Regions from separate parts of the Rhizobium changzhiense genome, predicted to be linked through region 3. Evidence: predicted binding sites of a transcription regulator. Region 3 holds the regulator's gene; each other region holds the start of a gene.

Region 1 (7,473 bases), 1.2 Mb from region 3:
CCAGCCGCGAAGAGCTCGGCCTTGCCGAGCCGATGCCGCATCTTGCCAGTTTCGATCTCTCGGAACGTTATTCCCTGCTCGAACTGGAACCGCCAGAGCACACGCGGCTGCGCACCCTCGTCAACCGCGCCTTCGTCTCCCGCCATGTCGAAAAGATGAAACCGGAGCTTGCCGAACTCGCCAACCGGCTGATCGACGACTTTGCGGAGAAGCGAGAGGTCGAGCTTCTCTGCGCCTTTGCCGACATCATCCCGGTTACGATGATCGCCCGCATGATCGGCATTCCCGAGGAGATGGGGCCGCAGCTGCTTGAGTGGTCGCATGCCTATGTCCGCATGTACATGTTCGGCCGCACGCGCGAGCAGGAGGAAGAGGCCGAACGGGCGGCGAAGGAATTTTCCGACTACGTCAAGACGGTGATCGCCGAACGCCGTGCGACCCCACGCGACGACCTGCTCACCCACATGATCCATACCGAACACAAGGGCCAGTATCTGACCGAAGAGGAGCTGGTTTCTACGACGATCGTGCTGCTCAATGCCGGGCATGAGGCGACCGTGCATCAGATCGGCAACTCCGTGCGCACTATTCTCGACAGCGGCTGCGATCCGGCAGAACTCTTCCGGGACGAAGCGACGACAGAGCGCACTGTCGAGGAAACCCTGCGTATCTGCGCGCCGGTCCACATTTTCCAGCGCTGGGCTCTGGAGCCCGTCGAAATCGACGGCATCTCCTTCAAGCGCGGCGACAAGGTCAGCCTCATCCTTGCTGCCGCCAATCTCGACCCGGCGAAATTCACCGATCCCCTGACCTTCAAGCCCGACCGCAACGAGGCGGCAAATCTCTCCTTCGGCGCCGGCATCCACTTCTGCATCGGCGCACCGCTGGCGCGGCTGGAGCTCAACGTCGTGCTGCCGATCCTGTTCGAGCGGCTTGCCGGCCTGAAGCTGGCAAAGACACCTGTGGTCAAGGACGTCTACCATTTTCACGGGCTGGACCGGCTGGATCTGCAATGGTGATCCACCCCTAAAGCGCGTTGCGCTTCAGCTTTTATGTCAACGCGTGTCGTTATAGCAAAACCGCTGCACAGTTTTGCGCGACATGCTTTGGCGGATCAACCGTAACGGCCGGTGATGTAGTCTTCCGTGCGCTTGACCTTCGGCGACTGGAAAATCTCAGCGGTCGGGCCGTATTCCACCAGTTCGCCCAGATACATGAAGGCGGTGTTGTCGGAGATGCGGCTTGCCTGCTGCATGTTGTGGGTGACGATGACGATGGTGAAATCCGTATTCAGCTGGGCGACCAGCTCTTCCACCTTCGCAGTCGAGATCGGATCGAGGGCGGAGGTCGGCTCGTCGAGGAGAAGCACCTCGGGGCGAAGCGCTACGGCACGTGCGATACAGAGGCGCTGCTGCTGGCCGCCGGAAAGGCCGAGGCCGCTGCCCTTCAGCTTGTCCTTGACCTCTTCCCAAAGCGCTGCCGAGCGTAGCGCCTGCTCGACGCGGACGTCCATCTCGGCCTTGGAGAGGCGCTCGTGGTGGCGGATACCGTAGGCGATATTGTCGTAGATCGACATCGGGAACGGCACCGGCTTCTGGAAGACCATGCCGACCCGGGCGCGCAGTTCGTTCATCGAATAGCCGGGGTCAAGGATATTCTGACCGTCGAGCGTGACGGAGCCGGTGGCACGCATCTTCGGGTAGAGCATGTAGATGCGGTTCAGGATACGCAGCAGCGTGGACTTGCCGCAGCCGGACGGGCCGATCAGGGCCGAGACCTGGCGTTCCGGAAAGCTCAGGGTGACATCGCGGATCGCGTGGGCATCGCCGTAGTAGAAGTTGACGCCGGTCAGCGCCATCTTGTCGACTGTTATGACCGGGTGGGCCGGGCGAGGTTCGAAGGCTTTGTTCTCAAGCATCATTTCGCATTCCTGCGGGTGAGGATGGCGCGGGAGCCCACGCTGAGGAGAAGCACGATCGCCGTCATGACGAAGGCGCCTGCCCAGGCAAGATTCTGCCATTGCTCATAGGGGCTCATAGCGAACTGGAAGATGACGACGGGAATATTCGCCATCGGCTGCGACATGTCCAAGCTCCAATATTGGTTGTTCAGAGCCGTAAAAAGGAGTGGCGCGGTTTCGCCCGAAATGCGGGCGATCGCAAGGAGGATACCGGTCAGGATGCCTGTGGAAGCGGCGCGGTAGAGTACGTTGACCGTTACCTTCCAGCGCGGGATGCCGAGCGAAAGTGCTGCCTCACGCATGACATCCGGAACCAGCCGCAACATCTCATCGGTGGTGCGCACCACGACCGGCAGGAAGATGAAGGCGAGCGCGATTCCGCCGGCAAAGCCGGAGAAGCGTGACGTCGGGCGGACGACCAGTTCATAGACAAACAAGCCGATGATGATCGACGGCGCCGAAAGCAGGATATCGTTGACGAAGCGGATTGCCTCGCCAATCTTCTTGCCGCGGCTGAACTCCGACAGGAAGGTGCCGGCCAGCACGCCAATCGGCGTGGCGATGATAACAGCCAGAACGACCATCAGCAGGCTGCCCATGAAGGCGTTGGCGAGACCGCCGCCATCTTCACCGGGCGGCGGCGTCATTTCCGTGACGAGACTAGGGCTGAGCGCAGACAGGCCGTGTATCAGCGTCGTCCAGAGGATCCAAACCAGAAAGACCAGGCCGACCACGGTCGCGATGCCACAGAGCGACAGTGCGATCATGCTGCCGATCTGGCGGCGGCGGTAAATGGAACCCGAATGGGTGGCCATGACTACTCTCCCCTCTGTCTTGCCATGCGCACCAGCATGAGCTTGGCGGCCGCCAGAACGATGAAGGTGACAACGAAGAGGATGAGACCGAGCGCCGAGAGCGACGACCTGTAGAGATCATCCGAAGCTTCGGCAAACTCGTTGGCGAGCGTCGCAGCGATCGACGTGCCGGGCTCCATCAGCGACGCCGCGATGTTATGGGTGTTGCCGAGTACGAAGGTGACCGCCATGGTCTCTCCGAGCGCGCGGCCGAGACCAAGGAAGATGCCGCCGACGACAGCGGTGCGGGTGTGCGGAATGACGATGTCGCGCACCACTTCCCACTGGGTCGAACCAAGCGCATAGGCCGATTCCTTCAGCTGTGCCGGGACGACCAGGAAGACGTCGCGCATGACCGAGGAGACGAAGGGGATGATCATGATCGCCAGCACGATGCCTGATGTCAGCATGCCGATGCCGAGCGGGGCGCCGGTGAACAATGCGCCGATTATCGGGATGGGGCCTAGCCAGTCGATCAGCACCGGCTGAACGTAATCCGACATGAAGGGAGCAAACGTGAAGAGACCCCACATGCCGTAGATGATCGAGGGGATACCGGCGAGAAGCTCGATGGCGCCGCCGATCGGACCGCGAATGGAGCGCGGCGCAACTTCGGTAATGAAAACGGCGATACCGAGGCTCACGGGAACGCCGATGATCATGGCGAGCGCCGAGGTGACCAGCGTGCCGTAAATCGGCACAAGGCCCGAGAACCGCTGGGCAACCGGATCCCATTCCATGCCGGTCAGGAAGCCAAAGCCGAAGGTCCGGAACGCGAGAAACCCGTCCCAGACCATGGAGAACGCCGCTGCGAACAGTGCGACCAGAACAAACAGGCCGCAGCCCAAAACTATCCAATAAAAAATACGATCGCCTGCCGCGCCGTCGCGGCGCTTGGCGCCCGCGGTTGTAGCGGGCAGCGATGCCATTGCTTCGCTCATATCCGTCCGCTCTGCTGCTTTGAGGATGTCAAAGGATTCGGGGCCGAAAGCCAAGCTTCCCGCCCCGGCCGCAGTTTCGCCAGGATCAGCCCTTGAATGAGGCTGTCCAGTAATCTTCGATCTGCTTCACCAGGGTCTCCGGAAGCGGAACGTAGTCGAGCGAGGAAGCTTCCTTCTGGCCGTTTTCGAGCGCCCATTTGAAGAAGGCGAAGGCAGCCTTGGAGCGCGCCGCATCCTTCGGCTCCTTGTACATGATCGCCCAGGTCGTGGCGGTCACCGGCCAGGCCTTTTCGCCCGGGGCGTTGGTCATGATCAGGTAGAAGTCCTGAGCCTTGGTCCATTCGGCGCTCGCAGCTGCAGCCGAAAAGCTTTCCGCGTTCGGCTTCGGATACTGACCGGCGGCGTTCTGGATCAGCACGTAAGGCAGCTTGTTCTGCAGGGCGTAGGCGTATTCGACGTAACCGATCGAATCCTTGACGCGGGTGACGTATGCGGCAACGCCTTCATTGCCCTTGCCGCCGATGCCGACCGGCCAGTTGACGGCCGTGCCTTCGCCGACCTTGCTCTTCCAGTCTTCGTTGACCTTGGAGAAGTAGTTGGTCCAGTTGAAGGAGGTGCCCGAACCGTCCGAACGATGGACGACGGCGATCTGGCTGTCGGGCAGCTTCAAGCCGGGGTTCAGATCGGCAATCGCCTTGTCGTTCCATTTCGTGACGTTGCCGAGGTAGATGTCGGCGAGAACCTTGCCGGTGAGCTTCAGTTCGCCCGACTTGATGCCCTTGACGTTGATGACGGGCACGATGCCGCCGACGACGAGCGGGAACTGGCCGAAGCCGCCAGTCGTCAGGTCTTCCGGCTTCATCGGGGCGTCGGACGCGCCGAAGTCAACCGTTGCAGCCTTGATCTGGGCGATGCCGCCGCCCGAACCGATCGACTGGTAGTTCAGCTTGTCGCCGGTCTGCTTGTTGTAATCCGCAGACCACTTGGACAGGACAGGATGGACGAAGGTGGAGCCGGCGCCGGTGATATCGGCGGCGGAGGCCGAAACCGCCAGCGCGGCGACCAAGCCCGCACCGAGGCAGGCCGAAAGAAGTTTCTTGGTGAGCATATGAGCGCTTCCCTAATGGATTTGAAAAACAACGAGGCCAGCGCCATGGAGGGGGTGTCCATTGTCGGGGCGCTGAAATTCTCGTCACATCAGGCGGGCTAGGCGCGTTTTATTACAGTTTGATGACGGTTTTTGACCGCCGAAACCGAATGCAGGGCCGCGCATCAAACGCTCGACTTACGGCCTTTCGATTGAATCGCGGATTTAACAAAGCCTTAGCAAAAACATTGGGATAGATTGACGCATGGCTGTGGTGGATTGCCGCAGCGATGCCTGCAAATGTCGTTTTCAGGGTTTCGAAATGCCGGGCTCGTGCCCGATACCGAATTCGTGCGATGGCCTTTACGAGATCATGCGACCGACTCTTCTCGCAGCCTGCTGGATATGTCGCATGCCGACATGGGTTTTCCGAGCATATACCCTTGAAGCTGGTCGCAGCCGGCGTCTCGCAAGATCGCCGCCTGACGGGTATTCTCAATACCTTCGGCGGTCACGGGAATCTGCAGAGCAGTCGCCAAGGAGATGGTTGCCCGAAGAATATCGGCGCCATTTGCGGTTACATCGAGAGCGGACACGAGCGAGCGGTCGATCTTCATGCGATCAAACCCAAATTGACGCAATGCACCGATGCTGGCGTAGCCGCAGCCAAAATCATCAAGAGCAAACTTTATGCCGACGCGCTTGAGCTGGTCTATCGAGCGACGGGCCTGATCCGGATTTGTCATCAGAACGCCTTCGGTGATTTCCAGTGTCAGGCGGTTTGGATCGAAATCCAGCTCCTGCAGGATCGCGATCACTTGGGCAGCAAATTCCGGATTGCAGAGCTGGATCGGCGAAACGTTCACCGACAAAGTCAGACCGGGCCAGCTCTTGGCATGCCCGATCGACGTTCTCAGCATATGGACGCCAAGGGCATCGATGAGGCCGCACCTTTCAGCAAGAGGGATGAATATTTCCGGGCTGACGTTTCCCGTTGCAGTTTTCCAGCGCGCCAATGCTTCAAGACCGGTGACAGCGCCGGTCGAAGCAGAGACGAGAGGCTGGAATACGGCTTCGATTGCGCCGCTGCCGATGGCGTTTTTCAAGAGACCTTCCAGCTCGGCGACCCGTATGCGTTCCCGGTCCAGTTCGGGGTCGTATTCAACCGCCTGACCTTTGCCATTTGCCTTGGCACGATAGAGGGCCATGTCGGCTCTGCGAAGAAGCTCCAAAGGCGATATGTCTCCATCGCGCGCCGCAGCTCCGATGCTTGCGCCAACTTCGATCGTTCGCCCGTCAATTTTGAAGGGCTCGGCAAACAGCGCCAGAATCGCCTCTTCCATTTCTTCGCGTGCGGTGGATCCGACGTGCACCAGCGCGAATTCGTCGCCTCCGAGCCGGGCCGCGGCCAGGACTTCGGGATGACTGATCATCAGCGCGTTCGAGACGATCCGGATCAAATCATCCCCAACCGCATGCCCCCAAGCATCGTTGACCGCCTTGAAGCCGTCGAGATCAACCAAGTAAAGCCGCGGTGACGAAGGATCCGGGCTCTCCAGATCCTCCAGTAGGCGGAGAAGCCCCTGTCTGTTCAACAAGCCACTCAAGCTGTCATGGCTCGCTTCGAAGCGAGCCGTTTGCGCCAGTTGGCGCAGGCGCCGCGCCTCGGATGCGCCAACCAACAGAACGCCGATCAAGAATAGCGAAAGGATGACGGTAGAAGCTGCAAGATAAGGATAGACCTGCTGAAACACGGCGCTTCCGGGCGCTTTGCTGGGCCAAACGAGATAGCCGATCACGGCTCCCTTCATGTCGGTGATCGGCGTGTTCAGAAATCCCGGCTTGGGCGTCGTCTCGAGGCTCAGCCCCTCGAGTTCATGTTCGTTGGAGAGCGTGTCGAGAACTTCCGACGTAAAAGCTTTGTAGAAGCTCAGCACGCTGAACTTCGGAACCTCGGCGGCGGCCTCGAACGGCTGGATCGCCTGCGAGGCGATCAAAGCTATACCGCTTTCGGTCTTAATGAAATTGACCACCGGCGCCTTGGCCGGAGCTGCAGCCGCATTGATCTGCTGATAAAAGGCTTCCCCGAAAAACGTGCCCGGCTGGAAGGACTTGCCTTTGGCATAGGCCGAGACGATCGAGGACCCGTCAGGGCCGGTCACGATCGCGCCGTCATAAAGCGCATAGTCCTCGCTGGTTTTTCCCCAATTCTCATAGGCCCAATCCGCAGCGCCTGGAGATGAGACAGCACTATAGGCATCGTCCCATATGGCGTTGTCCGTCGTTGTCCCGCTCAAGCGAGCCACAAAGGCTGCGACCGCCGCGCGGGCGGCGCGACTGGCCCTGGCATCGTCGATCTCGTTCGCTGACCGGGTCATCGTGACGACGACATGCGCCATAAGGCCGGTCAATACGAGGGCGACGACAAGGAAGCAGACGGTTGTCGTAATGATGGAAGACGTTTGAGTCCGAACGTGCCTGGCTGCAAGATTCGACGACATGCAAATTCCGCAAGATTAATTGCAAGGCCATGTCTGGGGGACGGCAGGAGACATCATGTCCGCAATGCGCTGCAGATAAGGTTTAGCATTTGCCGATGTAGGCCCGATTAATGGGTTTGGTTAAAAGCGT
Region 2 (7,473 bases), 890 kb from region 3:
CCGAACGGCTGGTCGACGTGCTGAAGACGGTCGAGCGGCGTTATGCCCGCCTCTTCGAGCAGGAGAGCAAGCTTTCCACCGAAACCGGAAACCTGGTCTTCACCGGCCAGGGCGACGATCCGGATACGCTGGAGACGCTGAAAAAACTTGGCTTCACCAGGCCATCCGACATTTCCCGCATTATCCGCACCTGGCACTACGGCCGCTACCGCGCGACGCAATCGGTGGAGGCGCGCGAAAGGCTGACGGAGCTGGCGCCCGAACTTCTGCGCGTCTTCGGCGAAAGCAAGCGTGCCGATGAGGCGCTGCTGCGCTTCGACAGCTTTATCTCGGGCCTTCCTGCCGGTATACAGCTCTTCTCGCTGCTCGGCAGCAATCCGGCGCTCCTGTCGCTGATCGTCAACATCATGTCCTCGGCCCCCCGGCTTGCCGAGGTGATCGCCGCCAAGCCGCATGTCTTCGACGGCATGCTCGATCCCGGCCTGATGGCCGAGCTGCCGACGCGTGATTATCTCGGCGAGCGGCTGAAGAGCTCGCTTGCCCAGGCCCGCCACTATGAAGAGGTGCTCGACCGGCTGCGCATCTTCGCCGCCGAGCAGCGCTTCCTGATCGGCATCCGCCTGCTCACAGGCGCGATCAACGGCGTGATGGCCGCACGCGCCTTCACCCATCTCGCCGACCTCATCATTGCGGCGGCACTCGAGGCCGTGGTAGGCGAGATGCGGGCAGCACACGGCGACTATCCCGGCGGGCGCATTGCGGTCGCCGGCATGGGCAAGCTCGGCAGCTTCGAGCTGACGGCCGGTTCCGACATCGATCTGATCCTGCTCTATGATTATGACGATGCGGCCTTGGAATCCGATGGGCCGAAGCCGCTCGATGCGACGCGTTACTTCACCCGCATCACCCAGAGGCTGATCGCCGCCTTTTCGGCGCCGACCGCCGAAGGTGTGCTTTATGAGGTCGACATGCGGCTGCGCCCATCCGGCAACAAGGGGCCGGTCGCCACTCGTATCAATGCCTTCGGCAAGTACCAACGCGAAGAGGCATGGACCTGGGAGCACATGGCGCTCAGCCGCGCGCGGCTGATCTGCGGCAATGAGAGCCTGATCGCCGAGGCAGAACTTATCGTCCGCGAGGTGCTGTCGGCCGATCGCGATATTGCCAAGGTGGCCCATGACGTCGCCGAGATGCGCGAACTGATCGACAAGGAAAAGCCGCCCTCCGGCCCGTGGGACCTGAAGCTCATTCCCGGCGGCGTCATCGATCTCGAATTCGTCGCCCAGTATCTCGCACTGATCGCACCGACCAGGGGCGTCGGCATTGCCGTCAACGGGATGAGCACCGGCGAGGCCCTGAAGGTGCTTGGCGAGCCGCTGATGGCAACAGACGATCTCGACATGTGCCTCGAAGCCTTCACGCTTTATACCGGCCTTTCGCAACTGATCCGCCTCTCCATCGACGGCCTGTTCGATCCGAAGGGCGCGCCGGCGGGCCTCGTCGAACTCGTCTGCCGCGCCGGTGACTGCCCTGACATCAAGACGCTGGAAGCGGAGGTGAAGCGGCTGTCGAAAGCAGTTCGGAAAATATTCCTCAATGTCGTGAAAGCCTGATCTCACACCAGATGGAACGACCGCGAGGATTATCTCGAGCATGATCTGTCGGATTCTCGTTTAGCCGACCGTCTTCAGGACAAAGCTATGGAGAACACCCATGACGATTACCATTACCGCCTTTGAACGATCGCCCGATCGCGGCAGAGGGCTGGCCCGCGACATGCGCGTTCGCTGGGCGCTCGAAGAAGTGGGTCAGCCTTACGACGTGCGTCTTGTATCGTTCAAAGAGATGAAGGAACCTGCGCATCTCGCGCTGCAGCCTTTCGGGCAGATCCCGACCTATGAAGAAGGCGATCTCGCTTTATTCGAGTCCGGCGCCATCGTCTTCCATATCGGCGAGCGCCATGCGGGCCTGCTGCCGGACGATGCGAATGCCCGGGCGCGCGCGATCGCATGGATGTTTGCCGCGCTCAACACGGTGGAACCGCCGATCTTCGACCGCGCCCTCGCCAGAATCCTCGAGCGCAACGAGCCTTGGTACGAGCAGCGCTTGCATGCCCTCGAGGTCAGCATCCGCAAACGGCTGGACGATCTTTCCCGTCGTCTTGGCGATGCCGACTGGCTCGACGGCGCGTTCAGCGCCGGCGACCTGCTGATGGTGACGGTGCTGCTCAGGCTGAAAGGATCGGATATATTGGACGACTATCCGAACCTCTCCGCCTATGTCGCCCGCAGCGAAGCGCGGCCGGCATACAAGCGTGCTTTCGCCGCTCAGCTGGCGGTTTTCACCGCCGCATGGACCACCTGAGATCACAGGTTGCTTTTTCTTCAAGGAACCGGGGCGCCAACGACTTTCCGGCTTAGCTCATTGGCCCGGACGGCGTCGCTTCGAGCTTGAAGGCTACGCGGATGACCTTGTCGAGCCATTCACCCTTTCCGTCATTCTGCAGGCCAAGTCCAAGGGCCAGACGATCCAGCTCCGCCGTGCCGGCAACGATGGCCCGTCCCGCCCCGTCGCGCTGCATCGTAAACGGGACCGACACAGGCACCGTCACACCGCGGACAAGGACATTGCCCTTGCCGACATAGGCCTCGCCCGCCGTTTCGAAATGGTCGAGCACAACCTCCAGCAGCGGATGGGTGGCCGTCTGCAGGCCGTCATCGCCGCCGATATTGGGCCTGACGAATGAATTATCGAAATCGATGGAGGCGGCGTCGATGACAATCCGCGCCTTGGCGGCGCCAAGATTGTCCGGATCGAATTCGATGAATGCGTCCCATTTTCCGATCGTGCCAGCAGTCGGCGTTCCGGAGAAATTGATCGTGTAGGTCAGTGCAGACTTCGTTTTATCGATCACCCAGCCGGATGGCGATGCTTCAGTCGATCCAAGGTCCGCAGCATTGACGGATGCAGTGCCGCCCGTTCTGGAGATCAACAGTCCGCCGCCGATAAAGCACAGTGCCAGCACGACGGAGACCAGCACGCCGATTGCGGAGGAGGGCATCCGGCGCAGCCAGCCGAAAGGTATCATTCGCGAAAAGGAGGGCATCCGGTCGATCACCGAATGCTTGAGCGCCCCGGCCACATGCAGAACCAGAAGCAACCCGAAACCATAGGCCAGAATGACATGCGCATTCTCGGACGCGGCCTCAACTGTTGCGCGCATCGAGGTTGGAATGGGCAGATGTGGCCAGACCAGGGTATCGGAAAGAAACAGAAGGGTGGGAATCCCTGTAGAGGACGCCGACACCAGCAGCCAGCCGGTCAAAGGCACGACCAGCATCAGCGCATAGAACAGCGCATGGACGATGCTGGCCGCGGCCCGTTCCGCCCATGTCATCGGCGCATGCGCGGGCGGCGTGTGGAACAGGCGCCAAGCGATGCGGGCGATCGTCAAGGTCAGGACCGCGATGCCGAACGTCTTGTGCCACTGAAACATCGCAAAACGCAGCGTATCTGGAACGCTCTCCACGCGGCTCATCAGAAAACCCATGGCAAGCTGGGTCAGGATGAGCGCAGCGATGAGCCAGTGCAGGATCATTGCACCCATACTGTAGGCCCGGACCGAATGTGTAGCTGACATGGGTGACTTCCAGTCGTCGCAATGGGAGCGCAAAACAGCCGGCGCAACCCGACGATGTCGGGCTGCACCGGCAACGAACACTTACTGAGCGACGAACTCGGTTTCGATCGTCAGCTTGACGTCGTCGCTGACAGGACCCACCAAAGCGGCGACACCGAAATCGGAGCGCTTGATCACTCCGGTTGCTGAAAAGCCGACGGTCGGCTTCTTGGACATCGGGTGCGGGTTGAGCGCCGCGTTCAGGGTAACGTCGAGCGTGACGGGCTTGGTGACGCCGTGGAACGTCAGATCACCGGTGACGGTTCCGGTCTTGCCGTCCTTGACGTTGATGGCCGTGGAAACGAAGGTGATCTCGCTGAATTTGGCCGCATCGAAGAACATCTCACCGGCAATCTCTGCATTAAAGCTCTTTTCGCTTGCCGGATAGTTTGTGCTGACCGAAGCCGGATCAATGGTTGCCGTCAGTTTGGACTTCGTAACGTCCGCAGGGTCGAGCTCGAGCGTCGCGGAAATCTTGTCGAAGCGGCCGATATAGTTGGAAAGGCCGAAATGGACGACGCTCCACAGAACGTTGGTGTGGGTCACATCCGCCTGATAGGTGCCAGCGGGAACATCGATCGTCTGCGCATATGCAGTGGAGGACGCAAGTGCCAGGACACCGGCAACAAAGGCGGACTTAATGGAAAACATTGATGATCCTTGAATTGTTTCGACAGCACATTGCGTGCAGCATTTCCCTAGCGGGCGCTCAGCCGTCGCGAAACAGCGACAAACTGTTCGACATTTGTTGACAATCGGTGGATGTACGGTAAGTCTCTGTTTAAAAACGACAAATTTGCGAGATAAAGAAGGAGCAATGAAAAGTGAGGACGGCGTGATCGTCGTTTTGCGGTGCTTTTCTGAGAGGACGGTGCTGCCTCAGCCTTGTGAGCCGCCTGCTCGACATTTCGATGCCTGTGTCGCACACCTGTAATAGTGTAACCTTAGGTTAGAAAGGCTCCAGACTTGGGGTAAATCTTAACTTGGAGGCGAGCCAATGAACGAGCATATTTCCCAGAAGATATTCCCGACGACGCAGCTTGAAGATGCCGATGGCGACGGCCACAACATGAGCGCCAATCCGACGATGGGCGAAATCATCGGCAAGCGCTTCTCGCGCCGCAATTTTCTGCAGGGCTCGCTTGCCGTTTCGGCGATTGCCGCAACTGTCAGCCCGATCGCGCTCATGAGCGCCGACGAGGCGCGCGCCGCTGACAACAAGGGCTCCGCCTTCAACTTCTCCGAAGTGGAGGCCGGCGTCGACGACAAGCATCACATTGCGGAAGGCTATAATGCCGATATCCTGCTGCGCTGGGGTGATGCCGTGCTACCGGGCGCTCCCGAGTTCGACCCGGCGAAGCAGACGGCCGATGCGCAGAGCAAGCAGTTCGGCTACAACAACGACTATGTCGGCTTCATTCCGCTCGAAGGTTCGTCCGAGCACGGCTTGCTCGTCGTCAACCACGAATATACGAACCCGCATCTGATGTTCCCCGGCCTCGTCCAGGTCGTCGACGGCAAGATCAAGCAAGGCCCGCTCAGCAAGGAGCAGGTGGATGTCGAGATGGCCGCTCATGGCGGCACCATCGTCGAGATCCGCAAGGCGGACGGCAAGTGGCAGGTCGTCGCCGACGGCAAATATAACCGCCGCATCACCGCCAACACGCCGATGGACATTTCCGGCCCGGCCGCCGGCAACGATCGCCTGAAGACCAGTGCGGACGCGACCGGCGCCCGTGCCATCGGCACGATCAACAACTGCGCCGGCGGCGTCACGCCCTGGGGCACCTACATCATGGCGGAAGAGAATTTCCACGGCTATTTCTCCGGCAATCTGCCGGAAGGCCACAAGGAAGCCGCCAATTACAAGCGTTACGGCGTGCCGGAAGGCGGCTACGAGTGGGCGAATTTCTACGACCGTTTCGATCTTTCCAAGGAGCCCAACGAGCCGAACCGTTTCGGCTGGATCGTCGAGGTCGACGTCATGGACCCGACCTCCACGCCGAAGAAGCGCACCGCACTCGGCCGCACCAAGCACGAAGGCGCTGAATCCATAGTCGCCAAGAACGGCAAGGTGGTCTTCTATCTCGGCGACGACGAGCGTTTCGACTATGTCTACAAGTTCGTGACCGACGCTACGTTCAACCCGAACGACCGCGCCGCCAACATGAACCTGCTCGACAGCGGCACGCTCCATGTCGCCAAGTTCAATGAGGACGGCACCATGCAGTGGCTGCCGCTGATCTTCGGCCAAGGCCCGCTGACGGCCGAGAACGGCTTCACCAGCCAGGCCGACGTGCTGATCGAATGTCGCCGCGCCGGCGACGCGCTCGGGGCTACCAAGATGGACCGCCCGGAGGACGTCCAGCCAAACAGCGTCAACGGCAAGGTCTACGTCATGCTGACCAACAATACCCGCCGCAAGGCCGACCAGGTGGACGCTGCCAACCCGCGCGCGGAGAACGCCTTCGGCCATATCATCGAGATCTCCGAAAGCGACGGCGACTTCACGGCCACCTCGGGCAAGTGGGAAGTGCTTCTGAAGTGCGGCGATCCGTCCGTTGCGGCCGTCGGCGCGACCTTCTCGACTGAAACGACCAAGAACGGCTGGTTCGGCATGCCCGACAACTGCGCCGTCGATTCCGCCGGTCGCCTTTGGGTGTCGACGGACGGCAACAACAATAAGGCCACCGGCCGCACCGACGGTCTGTGGGCCGTCGATACGGAAGGAGCGGCGCGTGCCACGTCGAAACTGTTCTTCCGCGTGCCGGTCGGCGCCGAAATGTGCGGCCCCCTCTTTACGCCGGATGACCAGACCGCCTTCGTCGCCGTGCAGCATCCCGGCGATGGCGGCGAGGACTGGCCGGGTCACGGCCGCCCGTCCTATTACGAGGACCTTTCCACCCGCTGGCCGGACTTCAAACCCGATATGCCGGTGCGGCCCGCGGTCGTCGCCATCACCAAGGCCGGCGGCGGCAAGATTGCCGTCTGACGGCATAAAACTCGGTCGAGCCCCAACTATGGGGCAGTGAGACTGCCAGGCAGCTGTGAAGACCAGTTAGGGGCCGGGATGAGCGCATCATCCGGCCCCCTTTTCAAGCGACGCGCGGGCGACTCGGGCGTGGTCGCAAGGTTTTCGAGTTAGATAACAGCGGTACTGGGTTATGTCCGACACCTAGATATCGTCGGGAATGCGCAGCGAGATCACGGTGCCGACCGCTTCGCGTGAGCGGATCTTCATGCGGCCGCCATGCAGCGAGGTCAGCGAGCGGGAGATGGCGAGCCCGAGGCCGGAGCCGCCCTTGCTCTTGGCATACTGGCTCTGCACCTGTTCGAAGGGCTGGCCGATCTTCGACAGCGCCGAGCGTGGAATGCCGATGCCGGTGTCGGCGATGGTGACGACGACGGCGCCATCGACGCGGCGGGTGCGCACGGCGATGCGGCCGCCATTGTCGGTGAACTTCACCGCATTGGAGAGCAGGTTGAGCAGCACTTGTTTCATCGCCCGGCGGTCGGCCATCAGCGTCAGGCCGGAGCAGATGCGCTGTTCGATGACGATGTTCTTTTCAGCCGCGGGCATGGCGGTGAAGCGCAGGCTTTCCTCGATCAGCGGCACAAGGTCGATGCGCTCGCAATGCAGCCTGACATGGCCGGCTTCGATCTTCGACATGTCGAGAATGTCGTTGATGACGTTGAGCAGATGTTTGCCGCTGTCATGGATATCGCGGGCATATTCGTCGTATTTCAGCGAGCCGAGCGGCCCGAACATCTGGTTCTGCAGGATTTCCGAGAAG
Region 3 (7,473 bases):
TTCCGAGCAGAATGTACAGAGGTTTGTCCTTTTTTCGAAAATTGAAGCCAAGACGAAAAATGGTGTCGTCATCAAAGGACGTCAGAACAAAACAGCCATTGTCTAAAGTCGGGTCGACAGCCACGGTCCAGCCGCCGACCTCTTTCCATTGGATTGTCTCGTTATCAGCCAAGCTCATTCGTGGCATCGCAGCTATGAGCGCGAGTACAAAAAACATAAGTCGCATCAACGCCCCATCCCGCTTCTTAGGCCAGAACCAATGAAGCAGAATAGGTGCACAGTGACTACCGAAAGTCGAGTCACTGTGCTGGATCATCGCTAATCTTTTGTATTCGTTCAACGTGTCCTTAACCGCGCCTACTCCGCCGGCTGGAGCTCGGCCGGCTCGAAGCGGTAGGTGGTCGAGCAGAATTCGCAGGTGACGGCGATCTCGCCGTTTTCCTGGCTGGCCTCGATCTCCTCGGCCGAAAAGCCCTTCAGCACGCCCTTGATCTTGTCGCGCGAGCAGCTGCAGCGATCGAAGACGGCGCGCGGTTCGTAGACGCGCACGCCGCGCTCGTGGAACAAGCGGAACAGCAGCCGCTCGGTGCCGACAAGCGGATCGGTGAGCTCGTCGGCGTCGATGGTTTCGACCAGCGAACGCGCTTCGACCCAGGCGTCGTCGTCGCCATGCGGGCGGCTGCCGGTGTCGCCGTCGCCGCCGTGCAGATCCGGCTGGCGCATGCGCTCCGGCGCCTCCGGCAGGAACTGGGCAACGAGGCCGCCGGCCCGCCAGCGATGGCGCGGCTTGCCGGCATCGTCACGGTCGAAAAGTTCGGCCGCGGCAAGGCGGACACGCGTCGGGATCTGCTCCGACTGGCGGAAATAGACGCCGGCAATTTCTTCCAGCGTGGTGCCGTCGAGCGGAACGATGCCCTGGTAGGGCTGGCTGAACTTGCCCTGGTCGATGGTGAAGGCGAGCACGCCCTTGCCGAGCAATTGCTCCGGCTCAGTTTCACCAGACTCGATCGCCTTGTTGAGCAGCGCCTGATCGAAACGGGCATAGGCGCGGACATTCTCCGGCGTCGAAAAATCGGCGACGAGAAGATCGACCGGGCCGTCACCCTTGGTCTGCACCGTGAACTTGCCGTCGAACTTCAGCGAGGTGCCGAGCAGCACCGTCAGCACGACGACTTCGGCAAGCAGCCGGGCAACGGGTGCGGGATAATGATGGCGCTCTAGGATCGCATCGAGCATCGGGCCGAGCTGGACGGCGCGGCCACGCACATCCAGCCCCTCTACCTGGAAGGGGACGACATGGTCATCGCCGGCGAAATCGAACTGGCCGAGGGCGGCTGCAGCTTCTGCCATGGCCTTCACTCCTAGTTTTCAGAGCGACGGGCCAGCGTGCCCTTCGCTCACGCGGTCGCGAGTCTGTGACTCGCGACATCCGATTATGGTTCAGATCGCGCCCAGGCACCAAGCAAGAATCGACTTCTGCGCATGAAGGCGGTTTTCCGCTTCATCGAAGACTACGGATTGCGGACCGTCGATCACTTCGTCCGTCACTTCCTCACCGCGATGGGCGGGCAGGCAATGCATGAACAATGCATCATTGCCGGCTTTCGCCATCAAGGCCGCGTTGACCTGATAAGGCTGGAAGACATTGTGACCCCGGGCCCGATGTTCCTGATTCATGGAGACCCAGGTATCGGTCACCACGCAATCGACGCCGGCGACCGCACGGTCGGCATCATGGCAAAGCATGATTTCGGCGCCCTCATTGCGGGCCCAGTTCAGATAGTGATCCTTGGGCTCGGAGCCAAGGGGTACGGCCATGTTCATGCGGTAGCCGAAACGCGCGGCACCCTCGACCAGCGAATGCAGCACATTGTTGCCGTCGCCGGTCCAGGCGATGGTCTTGCCCTTGATCGGGCCGCGGTGCTCTTCGAAGGTCATGATGTCGGCCATGATCTGGCAGGGATGGGTATCATCCGTCAGCGCATTGATCACAGGCACGGTCGCATGCTGGGCAAGCTCCAGCAGCCGCGAGTGCTCGGTGGTGCGGATCATGATCGCATCGACATAGCGCGACAGCACCTTGGCCGTGTCGCCGATCGTCTCGGCGCGGCCGAGCTGCATCTCGGTGCCGGACAGAAACAGCGTTTCACCACCGAGCTGGCGCATGCCGACGTCGAAGGAGACGCGGGTGCGCGTCGACGGCTTCTCGAAGATCATCGCCAGCATCTTGCCGGCGAGCGGCTTGTCGCCCGTGCCTGCCTTGAAGGCCTGCTTGCGGGCGAGCGCATCGTTCATGATCGTTCTGAGATCGGCGGATGTAACCGCCGAAAGATCGAGGAAGTGTTTAGGGCTCATATCGTCTTCTTACCTGTGCTGCGCCCGAAGGCGGCAATTTCTTCAAGCCGTCTTCTTGACCTTGGAAGCGCGGATGCTCTCGGCGGCGCGCTCGATGCGGACGAGCCCCTCGCGGGCTTCCTCGGCGGTGACCACGAGCGGCGGAAGAAGGCGGATGACGTTGTCGCCGGCGGGCACGCCGAGCAGATGGGCGGCGCGGATCGCCTGCAGCAGTTCGGCTGAGGGAACGGCAGCCTTGATGCCGAGCAAAAGCCCCTCGCCCCTGATATCCTCGATCACATCGGGATAACGATCCTTCAGCGAGGCGAGACCCTGGCGGAAGACAAGTGCTACGTCGCGCACCTGCTGGAGGAAGCCATCGGCAAGGATGATGTCGAGCACGGCGCTGCCGACGGCCATGGCAAGCGGATTGCCGCCATAGGTCGAGCCATGCGTGCCGGCCTTCATGCCGGAGGCGGCCTCTGATGTGGCAAGGCAGGCGCCGAGCGGGAAACCGCCGCCGATGCCCTTGGCGACAGCCATGATGTCCGGCGTGATGCCCGACCATTCATGAGCGAAGAGCTTGCCGGTGCGGCCGACACCGGTCTGGACCTCGTCGAGGATCAACAGCAGGTCGTTGTCGTCGCAGAGCTGGCGAAGCGCCTTCATGAACTCAGGCGTGGCAGGACGGACGCCACCCTCGCCCTGTACCGGCTCGATGAGGATGCCGGCCGTCGCCTCGGTGATCGCGGCGCGGACCGCTTCGATGTCGCCGAAAGCCACCTGATCGAAACCCGGCGCTTTGGGGCCGAAGCCTTCGAGATATTTCTCCTGGCCACCAGCGGCGATCGTCGCCAGTGTCCGTCCGTGGAAGGCGCCTTCGAAGGTGATGATATGGAAGCGCTCGGGATGGCCCTTGGAAAACTGATAGCGGCGCGCCGTCTTGATCGCGCATTCGAGCGCCTCGGCGCCTGAATTGGTGAAGAACACCTTGTCGGCGAAGGTGGCGTCCGTCAGCCGTTTTGCCAAGCGCTCCTGGCCGGGGATCTCATAGATATTCGACAGGTGCCAGACCTTGTCGGCCTGCTCCTTCAGCGCGCCGACCACATGCGGATTGCTGTGGCCGACGGAGGTGACGGCGACGCCGGCGCCGAAATCGAGATATCGCTCGCCGCTTTCGGTGATCAGCCACACGCCCTCGCCTCGCTCGAACCGCAGCGGGGCACGAGAATAGGTGTCATAAAGCGGCGTGGCTTCAGCCATTGCGCGATCTCCATCAAAGTTGCCGGGCAATGACTCCGGCTAAGGAAACAGGCCCGAGAAATTAAAAATGCCGCCTTGCGGCGGCGACTGGCACTATTTCCTTTTCGCGCTGCAATGTCAACAAAACTGCGCCCTTAGCCTATGCAGCAAGGGTGTACAGCGGCATTCTCAGTCTTCAACAGGCATTATTGCAGAAATGACACGCAGAGGCAGCAAGTTGGGGAAAACTACGAATTCGATTCATCCGGATTCATGCGACTCTTGTCACGGAGTCAGCCTCACACTAGGTTAAAGATCAATTACTAGACTGCATGCGGCGGAACTAGTCACCAAAATTGATCAAGCGTTTCTTGTTTCGGAGCTCCCGGGACAACGGTGAGGGATTCTGCCATCACCAACGCAAAAGGTGGAGACAGGGCATGAACTGGACAGACGAGCGGGTCGAGAAACTCAAGAAGCTTTGGGCCGAAGGACTGAGCGCCAGCCAGATCGCTGCGCAACTCGGCGGGGTCAGCAGAAACGCGGTCATCGGCAAAGTGCACCGGCTAAGCCTTCCGGGCCGCGCCAAGGCCGGCGGCACCAACACCGCGGCGCGAACGCCGAAACGCAATACATCGGCGCCGCGCGCGCCGAACTACGCCTCCCGGATCACCACCCGCACCGTTACCCGCCAGCAGGGCGCGACGATGCTGAAGGAAGAGATCGAGATCGAAACGATCGAGGAAATGGAATACGTGCCGAGAGGCAATGTGGTGGTGCCGATTTCGCGCCGCCTCGGCCTGACGGAACTGACCGAGCGCACCTGCAAGTGGCCGGTCGGCGATCCGCTGAAGGACGACTTCCACTTCTGCGGCTGCGAGTCCCCCGACAATTCGCCCTATTGCAGCTATCACCAGAAGCTTGCCTACCAGCCGGTCAACGAACGCCGCCGGGCGGCAGCGCGGGCAAGCTGAACGCGGGCAGCCATCGTCAGAATGTAGAAACGGGCCGAGTGGCCCGTTTTCTTATGCGCGGATGGAAGCTCAGGCTTCCCTCCGTCATGCTCGGCCTTGTGCCGAGCATCTGATCACCTCAACTACTTGAGGGAAAACCGTTTATTTTCAGTTGCTTAATTTGGCGTGCGCAGATCCTCGGCACAAGGCCGAGGATGACGTCGCGGGCTTTGCCAGGGCTTTGTCAGCAGGCTCAGATGGAAGCCCTCAGGCTTCCATCGAATAACCGGCGCCGCGGACGGTGCGGATAACGTCCTGCATGTTGGAAAAATTCAGCGCCTTGCGCAGGCGGCCGACATGGACGTCGACGGTGCGCTCGTCGACATAGATATCGTGGCCCCAGACGCCGTCGAGAAGCTGCGAGCGGGAGAAGACCCGGCCCGGCGACGACATCAGGAATTCCAGCAGGCGGAATTCGGTGGGGCCAAGGCGGACTTCGCGGGTCTTGCGATGGACGCGATGGGTCTCGCGGTCGAGCTCGATGTCACCGCATTTCAGCACCGTCGACAACACCTCGGGACGGGCACGGCGCAGCATTGCCTTGACGCGGGCAACGAGCTCGGGGGTCGAGAAGGGCTTGACGACATAATCGTCAGCACCCGTCGACAATCCGCGGACGCGCTCGCTTTCCTCGCCGCGCGCCGTCAGCATGATGATCGGCAGGCGCTCGGTTTCCGGCCGCATACGCAGGCGCCGGCAGAGCTCGATGCCGGAGACGCCCGGCAGCATCCAATCGAGGATGAGAAGATCGGGCGTGCGCTCCTGAAGCCTCATTTCGGCTTCGTCGCCACGAAGGATGGTATCGACCTCGAAGCCTTCCGCTTCGAGATTATAGCGAAGAAGCACGCTGAGGGCTTCCTCGTCTTCAACAACTGCAACTCTCGGGATCATGCGTCTCGATCTCCTCGCGCATGATCCTTAAACCAGGGTGATTTAAGCAATGCATCCTGCGCAAATTCAGAAATTGGCTGCGACCTCTTTGCGCGCCCGGACGGGCGCGCACGCAATTGACTGGTGTGGGCGCTATTCGGTGACCGCGCCGACGGTGTTGGCGCTGTCGTCCTTCGGACGATCGCCTTCCGGCTGCGCACCTGTCGCCATGTAAAAAATCGTCTCGGCGATGTTGGTGGCATGGTCGCCGATGCGCTCGATATTCTTGGCGCAGAAGAGAAGATGCGTGCAGCTGGTGATGTTGCGCGGATCTTCCATCATATAGGTCAGGAGTTCGCGGAACAGCGATGTGTACATCGCGTCGATCTCGTTGTCGCGTTCACGGATCGCATTCGCCTTGTCGGCTGAACGATTGGTGTAGACGTCGAGCACTTCCTTGAGCTGGACGAGCGCCAGTTCGGACAGATGCTCGAGGCCGCGGGCAAGCTTGCGGGGAACGCCGGTGCTTTGGACGGCGATGACGCGCTTGGCCGTGTTCTTGCCGAGGTCGCCGACACGTTCGAGGTCGGCGGCGATGCGGATCGAACCCATGATTTCACGCAGGTCCGAGGCCATCGGCTGACGGCGGGCGATCGTGACGATCGCCTTATCGCCGATTTCGCGTTCGGCGTGATCGAGGATCACATCGTCAGAGATGACCTTCTGCGCCAGCGCGGTATCGCCGTTGACCAGCGCCCGCACGGATTCGCCGACCATCTGCTCGGCCAGGCCGCCCATTTCGGAAATCCGCCTGGACAGGAACTTCAAATCATCATCATAGGCAGAAAAAATATGTGTCGATGCCATGGGGCTTTATCCTCGAATAACGGGAAGGCTTGGTGTCGCCAAAATCAGCCGAAGCGACCCATGATGTAGTCCTGGGTGCGCGGATCGTCGGGATTGGTGAACATCTTGTCGGTGTCGTTCTCCTCGACGAGATTGCCGAGGTGGAACATGGCGGTGCGCTGCGAGACGCGCGCGGCCTGCTGCATGGAGTGGGTGACGATGACGATCGTGTAGTTCTCGCGCAGCTCGTGGATCAGTTCCTCGACCTTGGCGGTGGCGATCGGGTCGAGCGCCGAGCAGGGTTCGTCCATCAGGATGACTTCCGGGCTGACGGCGACGGCGCGCGCAATGCAGAGGCGCTGCTGCTGGCCGCCCGAGAGACCCGTCCCGGATTCGTGCACGCGGTCCTTGACCTCGTTCCAGAGGCCGGCGCGCTGCAGGCTGGTCTCGACGATCTGGTCGAGATCGGCCTTCGACTTGGCAAGACCATGGATGCGCGGACCGTAGGAGACGTTTTCATAGATCGTCTTCGGGAACGGATTCGGCTTCTGGAAGACCATGCCGACGCGGGCGCGAAGTTCGACGACGTCGATATCGGGATCATAGACATCGTCGGTGTCCAGCGTGATCTTGCCGGTGACGCGGCAGCCGTCGATCGTGTCGTTCATGCGGTTGAGGCACCGCAGGAAGGTCGACTTGCCGCAGCCGGACGGGCCGATCAGGGCGGTTACGGTGTTTTCGCGAACGTTCAGGTTCACATCGAAAAGCGCGCGCTTCTCGCCGTAGTAAACCGAGACATCCTGGCCGATCATCTTATACGGGACGTTGCTCATCTTCTGATCCAGCGCCTTCTCAACTGCAGCTTCCGTCAACATGTTCATGATCTTGTAACTCCGTTTACCAGCGGCGCTCGAAGCGACGACGCAAGAGGATGGCGCCCATGTTCATGACGATCAGGAACAGGAGCAGGACGATGATGGCACCCGAAGTACGCTCAACGAAGGCACGTTCGGCCTCGTTGGCCCACATATAGACCTGTACGGGCAGAGCGGTCGAGGGATCGAGCGGTGTCGTCGGCGCATTGGCGACGAAGGCGACCATGCCGATCAAGAGCAGCGGCGCGGTTTCGCCGAGCGCGTGCGCCAGGCCGATGATCGTGCCGGTCAGG
Region 4 (7,473 bases), 440 kb from region 3:
CGCCCTTCAATCTTGGCGAAGTGACGGTGACGCGGGCCACGGTCCGGCTCGACTCCGGCTCGGTCGGCCATGCACAGGCGCTCGGCACCGACCGTGAGAAGGCCCGGCTTGCGGCGATCTTCGATGCGCTCTGGCAGGAGGAGGCGACGCAGGGTTTCGTCGAACAGGCACTGCTTTTACCGGTTGCCGAGCGGATCGCCGATGCCGAACGCCGCAAGGCGGACGAGACGGCGGCAACCCGCGTCGATTTCTTCACCATGGTGCGGGGAGATAACTGATGGGCCTGAACACAGAAGCTCTGACCGGCGGCTTTGCCGAGCCGGTCTTCCATGCCCAGAGCGTCTTCAAGATGCTGATGGACGGCATGGCCCGCCCCGGCACGATCCAGACGGTTCAGCCCGACGTCGCTCCGCCGGCACCGCTCGGCATCGCCGCCGGCACCATCGCGCTGACGCTTTGCGACCACGACACGCCCGTCTGGCTTTCCCAGGGACTGGCGAAATCCGCCGTGCCGGAGTGGCTCGGCTTCCATACCGGCGCGCCGTTGACCGGCGAAAAAGCCGAAGCGCGTTTTGCCTTCACCGAGGCCGGCATCGCCCTTTCCTCCTTCGGCCTCTTTGCATCAGGTACGCAGGAATATCCCGATCGCTCGACCACCCTCATCATCGAACTCGCCGAACTCGAGGGCGGCCGCAGGCTGGCGCTGATGGGTCCGGGCATCCAGAGCGTGACGGAGATCGCGCCTACCGGCCTGCCGGAGACCTTCCTGCGGCTCTGGACCGAGAACCGTGCGCTCTTTCCGCGCGGCGTCGACATCGTGCTGACGGCGGGCAAGCGTTTCCTCTGCCTGCCGCGCACTACCAAGATCACAGCAACGGAGATCTGAGCTCATGTATGTTGCCGTCAAGGGTGGCGAGACCGCCATCGCCAATGCCCACCGCCTGCTGGCCGACCGCCGCCGCGGCGACCGTTCGCTGCCGGCGATCGGCATCGACCAGATCGTGGCGCAGCTCGCGCTCGCCGTCGACCGCGTCATGGCCGAGGCCTCGCTTTTCGACCGCACGCTCGCCGCACTTGCCGTCCGCCAATCGCGGGGCGACATGATCGAGGCGATCTTCCTGCTGCGCGCCTACCGCACGACACTGCCGCGTTTCGGCTATTCCAAGCCGCTCGACACAGCTGAGATGACGATCGAACGCCGCATTTCGGCGACCTACAAGGATCTGCCGGGCGGCCAGCTTCTTGGGCCCACCTTCGACTATACCCACCGCCTGCTCGATCCCTCGCTGCTTTCGGACGAGGCGGTCGAGACGCCCGCTCAGCGCGCCGCCGAGACCGGCCGTGTCATGCGTGTCTCCGAGATTCTCGGCGAAGAGGGCCTGATCGAGGCCGACGGCGACATGCCGGAAGATCACGAAATCGGCGACCTGACCCGCGAGCCGATGGAATTCCCGATGACCCGGGATCTGCGCCTGCAGGCGCTTGCCCGCGGCGACGAGGGTTTTCTACTGGCGCTCGGTTATTCCACCCAGCGCGGCTATGGCCGCAACCACCCCTTCACCGGCGAAATCCGCATCGGCGAGGTCGAGGTGGAATTCGATGTGCCGGAACTCGGTTTCGCCGTCTCGCTCGGCACGATCCAGATCACCGAATGCCAGATGGTCAACCAGTTCAAGGGTTCGGCCAAGGCGCCGCCGCAATTCACCCGCGGCTACGGCCTGGTCTTCGGCCAGAGCGAGCGCAAGGCGATGGCGATGTCGCTCGTCGACCGGGCTCTTCGAGCCGAAGAGCTCGGCGAGGATATCACCGCACCGGCACAGGACGAGGAATTCGTTATCTCGCACTCCGACAACGTCCAGGCGACGGGCTTCGTCGAGCATCTGAAACTTCCGCATTATGTGGACTTCCAGGCCGAACTCGATCTCGTCCGCCGCATGCGCCGCGAATTCGAAGCCGCCCGCAACGGTGGCGAAGACATGAAGGAAGCCGCCGAATGACCGATCTGGCCAGCTACAACTTCGCCTATCTCGACGAACAGACCAAGCGGATGATCCGCCGCGCCATCCTGAAGGCGATCGCCATACCCGGCTACCAGGTGCCGTTCGCCTCGCGCGAAATGCCGATGCCCTATGGCTGGGGCACCGGCGGTGTGCAGGTGACGGCCTCGATCATCGGACCGGGCGACGTGCTCAAAGTCATCGATCAGGGTGCCGACGATACGACCAACGCCGTTTCCATCCGCGCCTTCTTCCAGAAGGTCGCCAATGTCGCGGTGACGACGCATACCAAGGATGCAACGATCATCCAGACGCGCCACCGCATTCCCGAAGAAAAGCTCGGACCCGGCCAAGTGCTCGTCTACCAGGTGCCGATCCCCGAGCCGCTGCGTTTTCTCGAGCCGCGCGAGACCGAGACGCGCAAGATGCACGCGCTCGAAGAATACGGCCTGATGCATGTGAAGCTCTACGAGGACATCGCCCATAACGGCCGCATCTCGCGGACTTACGCCTATCCGGTGAAGGTCCATGGCCGATATGTCATGGACCCGTCGCCGACGCCGAAATTCGACAATCCGAAGATGCATATGTCGGACGCGCTGCAGCTCTTCGGCGCCGGACGCGAGAAGCGCATCTATGCGGTTCCACCCTATACCGACGTCGTCAGCCTGGATTTCGAGGATTATCCCTTCGATATCCAGCGCTTCGATAAACCCTGCGCCCTTTGCGGCGCCGAGGAGGTCTATCTCGACGAAGTGGTTCTCGACGATAAGGGCGGGCGCATGTTCGTCTGCTCCGACACCGATCATTGCGAAGACCGCCGCGCGCACGGCCATGCCGGCGAGATGCTGGCCCGGGAGGCTGCAGAATGAGCGATACTCCGCTTCTCAAAGTCCGCGACGTTTCGAAATTCTACGGCAACCGCATCGGCTGCCGCGACGTCTCCTTCGAGCTCTGGCCCGGCGAAGTGCTCGCCATCGTCGGCGAGTCCGGCTCCGGCAAGACGACGCTGCTCAACTGCCTCTCCACCCGGCTGCTGCCGAGCACCGGCAGCGTCGAATATCACATGCGCGACGGCAGCTACCGCGACCTCTATCGTATGAACGAGGCCGAGCGGCGTTTCCTGATGCGCACCGACTGGGGCTTCGTTCACCAGAACCCGGCCGACGGCCTGCGCATGACCGTCTCTGCCGGGGCCAATGTCGGCGAACGGCTGATGGCGATCGGCGACCGGCACTACGGCAAGATCCGCGCTTCGGCGATCGACTGGCTCGAACGTGTCGAGATCGACGCCGACCGCATCGACGACCAGCCGCGCGCCTTTTCCGGCGGCATGCGCCAGCGACTGCAGATCGCCCGCAACTTGGTCACCGGCCCACGCCTCGTCTTCATGGACGAGCCGACCGGCGGCCTCGACGTCTCGGTGCAGGCGCGCCTGCTCGATCTCGTGCGTGGCCTCGTCAACGATCTCGGTCTCTCGGCCATCATCGTCACCCATGATCTCGCCGTCGCCCGCCTGTTGTCACACCGGATGATGGTGATGAAGGACGGCTACGTCATCGAGCACGGGCTCACCGACCGCGTGCTCGACGACCCGCGCGAACCCTATACGCAGCTGCTCGTCTCCTCGATCCTGCAGGTCTGAGCAATTCGAAATGGCACAGCGTCCTTTGCGCGTCTCGCGCGGCGCTGTGGGTCCGAAACCAAGGAAGAAGAAATCATGGCAACGCCCCTCGTCGTTTCCGAAGTCTCGAAGAGCTTCACCATGCATCTGCGCGACGGCATCAAGCTACCCGTCGTTTCCGACGTCGCCTTCTCGGTTGCGTCAGGCGAATGCGTCGTGCTCGGTGGCCCATCGGGCATTGGAAAGAGTTCGCTGCTCAAGATGATCTACGGCAACTATGCCGTCGACACCGGCCAGATCCTCATTCGCCACGACGGACGCATCGTCGATCTCGCTTCCACTGATCCGCGCACCGTTCTCAACGTCCGCCGCAATACGCTCGGTTATGTCAGCCAGTTCCTGCGCACCGTGCCGCGCGTCGCGGCGATCGACGTGGTTGCCGAACCGCTGGTGGCACGCGGCGAGGACGCCGTCACGGCACGGGAAAAGGCGGGCGCCCTGCTTGCCAGGCTCAATCTGCCGGAAACGCTCTGGCAGCTTCCGCCCGCCACCTTCTCCGGCGGCGAGCAGCAACGCGTCAACATCGCGCGCGGCTTCATCACCGAGCACACGATCCTGCTTCTCGACGAGCCCACAGCCTCGCTCGATGCCAGGAACCGTGCCGTCGTCGTCGGCATGATCGCGGAAAAGAAGAAGGCGGGTGTGGCCCTTCTCGGCATCTTCCACGACGAAGAAGTGCGCGAAGCCGTCGCCGACCGTATCCTCGACGTCCAGCAATTCTCACCCAGAAAGATCGCTGCATGAGCCGCAAGCTGGGCATCGAGCCCTACTTTCATGAAACGGCCTCCGTCAGCGAATCCACTTTCGGGCGCTATACGGAGGTCTCTGAACGCTGCCGCATCAGCGAGGCCACCTTCGGCGACTACTCTTACATCATGCAGGACGGCTCGGTCTGGTGTGCGACGATCGGCAAGTTCGTCAATATCGCCGCCGCCGTGCGCATCAACGCCACCAACCATCCGACCTGGCGCGCAACACTGCACCATTTCACCTATCGCGCCGCCGACTACTGGCCGGACGGCGACATGGAAACGGACTTTTTCGCCTGGCGGCGCGCAAACCGCGTGACGATCGGCAACGACGTCTGGATCGGTCACGGCGCGACCATCCTGCCCGGCGTCAACGTCGGCAACGGCGCGGTGATCGGGGCCGGCGCCGTCGTCTCAAAGGACGTCGCGCCCTATGCGATCGTCGGCGGCGTACCGGCCAAACTCATCCGCGAGCGCTTTCCAAGAGAGGTCGGAGAACGGATGGACAGGCTTTCGTGGTGGGACTGGGAGCACGACCGGCTGCGCCAGGCGCTCGAGGATTTTCGCAACCTGGACGCGGAAGATTTCCTGTCCCGCTACGGCGGTTAAAACCCCCGATATAGGGGCGAAGAATTGTGACAGGACTTACACAAATATGACATGCGAGGTTCATCAAGCGGGACTAATGCGATGCTGATCAAGGCCTGGATCGCAAGGGAAGAGCATGATGTTCGAGCTGAAGAATGTCACACGTCGTTTCGGAAAAAAGCTCGCTGTCGATTCCGTTACGCTCGCCATTCCCCAGGGCCAGATGGTCGGCATCATCGGCCGCTCCGGCGCCGGCAAGTCGACGCTCTTACGCATGATCAACCGCCTTCAGGAGCCGAGCTCCGGCTCCGTTCATTTCGCCGGCGTCGAGGTCTCCGGGCTTCGCGGCCAGGCATTGCGCAACTGGCAGCGCGACTGCGCGATGATCTTCCAGCAGTTCAATCTGGTGCCGCGCCTCGACGTTCTCACCAATGTCATGCTCGGCCGCCTCAATCATCGCTCGACACTTCTGAGCCTGCTCAACATCTTCACCCGCGAGGAACGCGTCCATGCCATCGCGGCACTCGAACGCCTCGGCATCGAGCAGACGGCGCTGCAGGCAGCCGGCACGCTTTCCGGCGGCCAGCAGCAGCGCGTGGCGATCGCCCGCGCGCTGATGCAGAACCCGAAGATGCTTCTCGCCGACGAGCCGATCGCCTCTCTCGATCCGCTGAACGCCAAGATCGTCATGGATGCGCTGCGCGACATCAACGAGCGCGAAGGCATCACCGTCATCACCAACCTCCACACGCTCGATACCGCCCGCAACTATTGTGAGCGCATCGTCGGCATGGCCGGCGGCCGCGTCGTCTTCGACGGCCAGCCCTCGGAGCTGACGGCCGTAGCGGTGAAGGAAATCTACGGGACGGACAAGGACGGCGCCGGCATCGACGAAACGATGACCTCGACCAGCCTCGAATCCAAGCGCCGCGCCGAGGACGTCTCATCCGGCATGGTGGCCAAAGCCGCCGCCGTGCACTGACCCGTTTCCGGCCGACGGGACAACGGTCGGAAAACTAACTGACAAACAAACCACGTCACAAAAGGAGACTTCCATGTCTGCATTCCGCAAGATCCTGATGGCAACCATCGCCGTCGCCGCCCTCGCCAGCAATGCCGCTGCCCAGGACGTCAAGGTCCTCCGCATCGGTCTCGATGGCGGTGAAAACGAAGCCGACCAGGTTCGCCGCACCGAGTGCGTCAAGCCGGGCCTGATCGCCGCCACCGGCGTCTCCGAAGTCCAGCTCTTCCCGTCGCCGAACTACAACGGCGTCATTCAGGGTCTCCTCGGCGGCACGATCGACCTCGCCGTCATGGGCGCCGCCTCTTACGCCGCGGTCTATATCAAGGATCCGAACGCCGTCACTCCGGTTCTGACCACCAAGCAGGCCGACGGTTCGACCGGCTACTACTCGATTATGGTTGCCCGCAAGGATTCCGGCATCAAGACGCTCGCCGACGCCAAGGGCAAGAAGCTCGGCTTCGCCGATCCGGACTCTACCTCCGGCTACCTTGTTCCGAACGTTGCCCTTCCGAAGGACACCGGTGCTCCAGTCAAGCAGTACTTCTCTGAAACCGGCTTTGGCGGCGGCCACGAGAACCTCGTTCTCGGCGTTCTCGATAAGAAGTTCGACGTCGGTACCACCTTCGGTTCCGGCCAAGGCGACTGGGCGCAGGGCTACACCTCCGGAAATCTGCACCAGATGGTCACCAAGGGCCTGCTCGACATGGACGATATCGTCGAAGTCTGGAAGTCGCCGCTCATCCCGAACGGCCCGTTGATGGTTTCCCAGAAGCTGCCGGCCGACCTCCAGAAGAAGGTTACCACCTACTTCGCCGAACTGCCGAAGACGGACAAGAGCTGCTTCGAATCGTTCACGGGCGGCGGCTACGTTGACTGGGCGCCGGTCGACCAGAGCTTCTACCAGACGATCATCGACGCCCGTAAGGCCGTCATCGGCGGCTGATCCTCAGTCTGAACAATCTCGCGGCGGCATCATGATGATGCCGCCGTTTTTCAGGAAGGAAGCCACATATGGCGCACTCGGCCGGCGCGGACTCTCTGAGCGGATTGCAGGAGAGCTCCCGCACCATCCTCGATCATTATCAGAGCCAGGTTCGAACGCGGCGGATCTATACCGTCGTTTCAATCGTGGTCTTCCTGATCATCCTCGGCGCCTCGCTCGATTTCGCCAACAGCGCCAATTCGGGCAAGTTCTTCGAGCGCCTTCCCTATTTCTTCGACTTCATGAAGAGCTTCGTGCCGGACAGTCCGCTGGAGATCTTCCGCGCCATGTTCGACCTGCCGTCGCCCTTCTCCGACGGTTCGATCAAATACGACTATACAAGCGACCGCGTCTGGATCACCGATAGTTTCTACATCCCGAATTTCTTCTACCAGCTCGCGATCACGCTCAACATCGCCATCGTCTCCACCATTCTCGGTGCGAGCGGC

The links. The regulator PhoB, encoded in region 3, activates phosphate uptake and scavenging genes when phosphate is short. The targets are predictions, from matches to a motif close to TGTCATNNANCTGTCAT.
Region 1: a site for PhoB is predicted at 4,975-4,991, ahead of pstS (phosphate ABC transporter substrate-binding protein PstS). Genes of this name have one in related genera too.
Region 2: a site for PhoB is predicted at 4,598-4,614, ahead of G9X68_RS02020 (PhoX family protein). Genes of this name have one in related genera too.
Region 4: a site for PhoB is predicted at 5,075-5,091, ahead of phnC (phosphonate ABC transporter ATP-binding protein). Genes of this name have one in related genera too.

Annotation. Positions count from the first base shown of each region.
Region 1 covers NZ_JABFCQ010000001.1:141,717-149,189, forward strand. The annotation lists gene G9X68_RS00720 (cytochrome P450) at 1-1,019, shown strand, start outside; gene pstB (phosphate ABC transporter ATP-binding protein PstB) at 1,115-1,921, opposite strand; gene pstA (phosphate ABC transporter permease PstA) at 1,918-2,775, opposite strand; gene pstC (phosphate ABC transporter permease subunit PstC) at 2,778-3,755, opposite strand; gene pstS (phosphate ABC transporter substrate-binding protein PstS) at 3,841-4,863, opposite strand; gene G9X68_RS00745 (bifunctional diguanylate cyclase/phosphodiesterase) at 5,214-7,343, opposite strand.
Region 2 covers NZ_JABFCQ010000001.1:405,690-413,162, reverse strand. The annotation lists gene G9X68_RS02040 (bifunctional [glutamine synthetase] adenylyltransferase/[glutamine synthetase]-adenylyl-L-tyrosine phosphorylase) at 1-1,613, shown strand, start outside; gene G9X68_RS02035 (glutathione S-transferase family protein) at 1,714-2,364, shown strand; gene G9X68_RS02030 (cytochrome b/b6 domain-containing protein) at 2,417-3,640, opposite strand; gene G9X68_RS02025 (YceI family protein) at 3,722-4,330, opposite strand; gene G9X68_RS02020 (PhoX family protein) at 4,677-6,671, shown strand; gene G9X68_RS02015 (PAS domain-containing sensor histidine kinase) at 6,855-7,473, opposite strand, start outside.
Region 3 covers NZ_JABFCQ010000001.1:1,300,264-1,307,736, forward strand. The annotation lists gene G9X68_RS06500 (hypothetical protein) at 1-226, opposite strand, end outside; gene G9X68_RS06505 (Hsp33 family molecular chaperone) at 358-1,350, opposite strand; gene argF (ornithine carbamoyltransferase) at 1,441-2,355, opposite strand; gene G9X68_RS06515 (aspartate aminotransferase family protein) at 2,398-3,597, opposite strand; gene G9X68_RS06520 (GcrA family cell cycle regulator) at 4,017-4,550, shown strand; gene phoB (phosphate regulon transcriptional regulator PhoB) at 4,797-5,480, opposite strand; gene phoU (phosphate signaling complex protein PhoU) at 5,613-6,326, opposite strand; gene pstB (phosphate ABC transporter ATP-binding protein PstB) at 6,371-7,186, opposite strand; gene pstA (phosphate ABC transporter permease PstA) at 7,203-7,473, opposite strand, start outside.
Region 4 covers NZ_JABFCQ010000001.1:1,740,683-1,748,155, forward strand. The annotation lists gene phnG (phosphonate C-P lyase system protein PhnG) at 1-278, shown strand, start outside; gene phnH (phosphonate C-P lyase system protein PhnH) at 278-886, shown strand; gene G9X68_RS08785 (carbon-phosphorus lyase complex subunit) at 891-1,997, shown strand; gene G9X68_RS08790 (alpha-D-ribose 1-methylphosphonate 5-phosphate C-P-lyase PhnJ) at 1,994-2,869, shown strand; gene phnK (phosphonate C-P lyase system protein PhnK) at 2,866-3,642, shown strand; gene phnL (phosphonate C-P lyase system protein PhnL) at 3,718-4,425, shown strand; gene G9X68_RS08805 (DapH/DapD/GlmU-related protein) at 4,422-5,039, shown strand; gene phnC (phosphonate ABC transporter ATP-binding protein) at 5,158-6,000, shown strand; gene phnD (phosphonate ABC transporter substrate-binding protein) at 6,074-6,985, shown strand; gene phnE (phosphonate ABC transporter, permease protein PhnE) at 7,054-7,473, shown strand, end outside.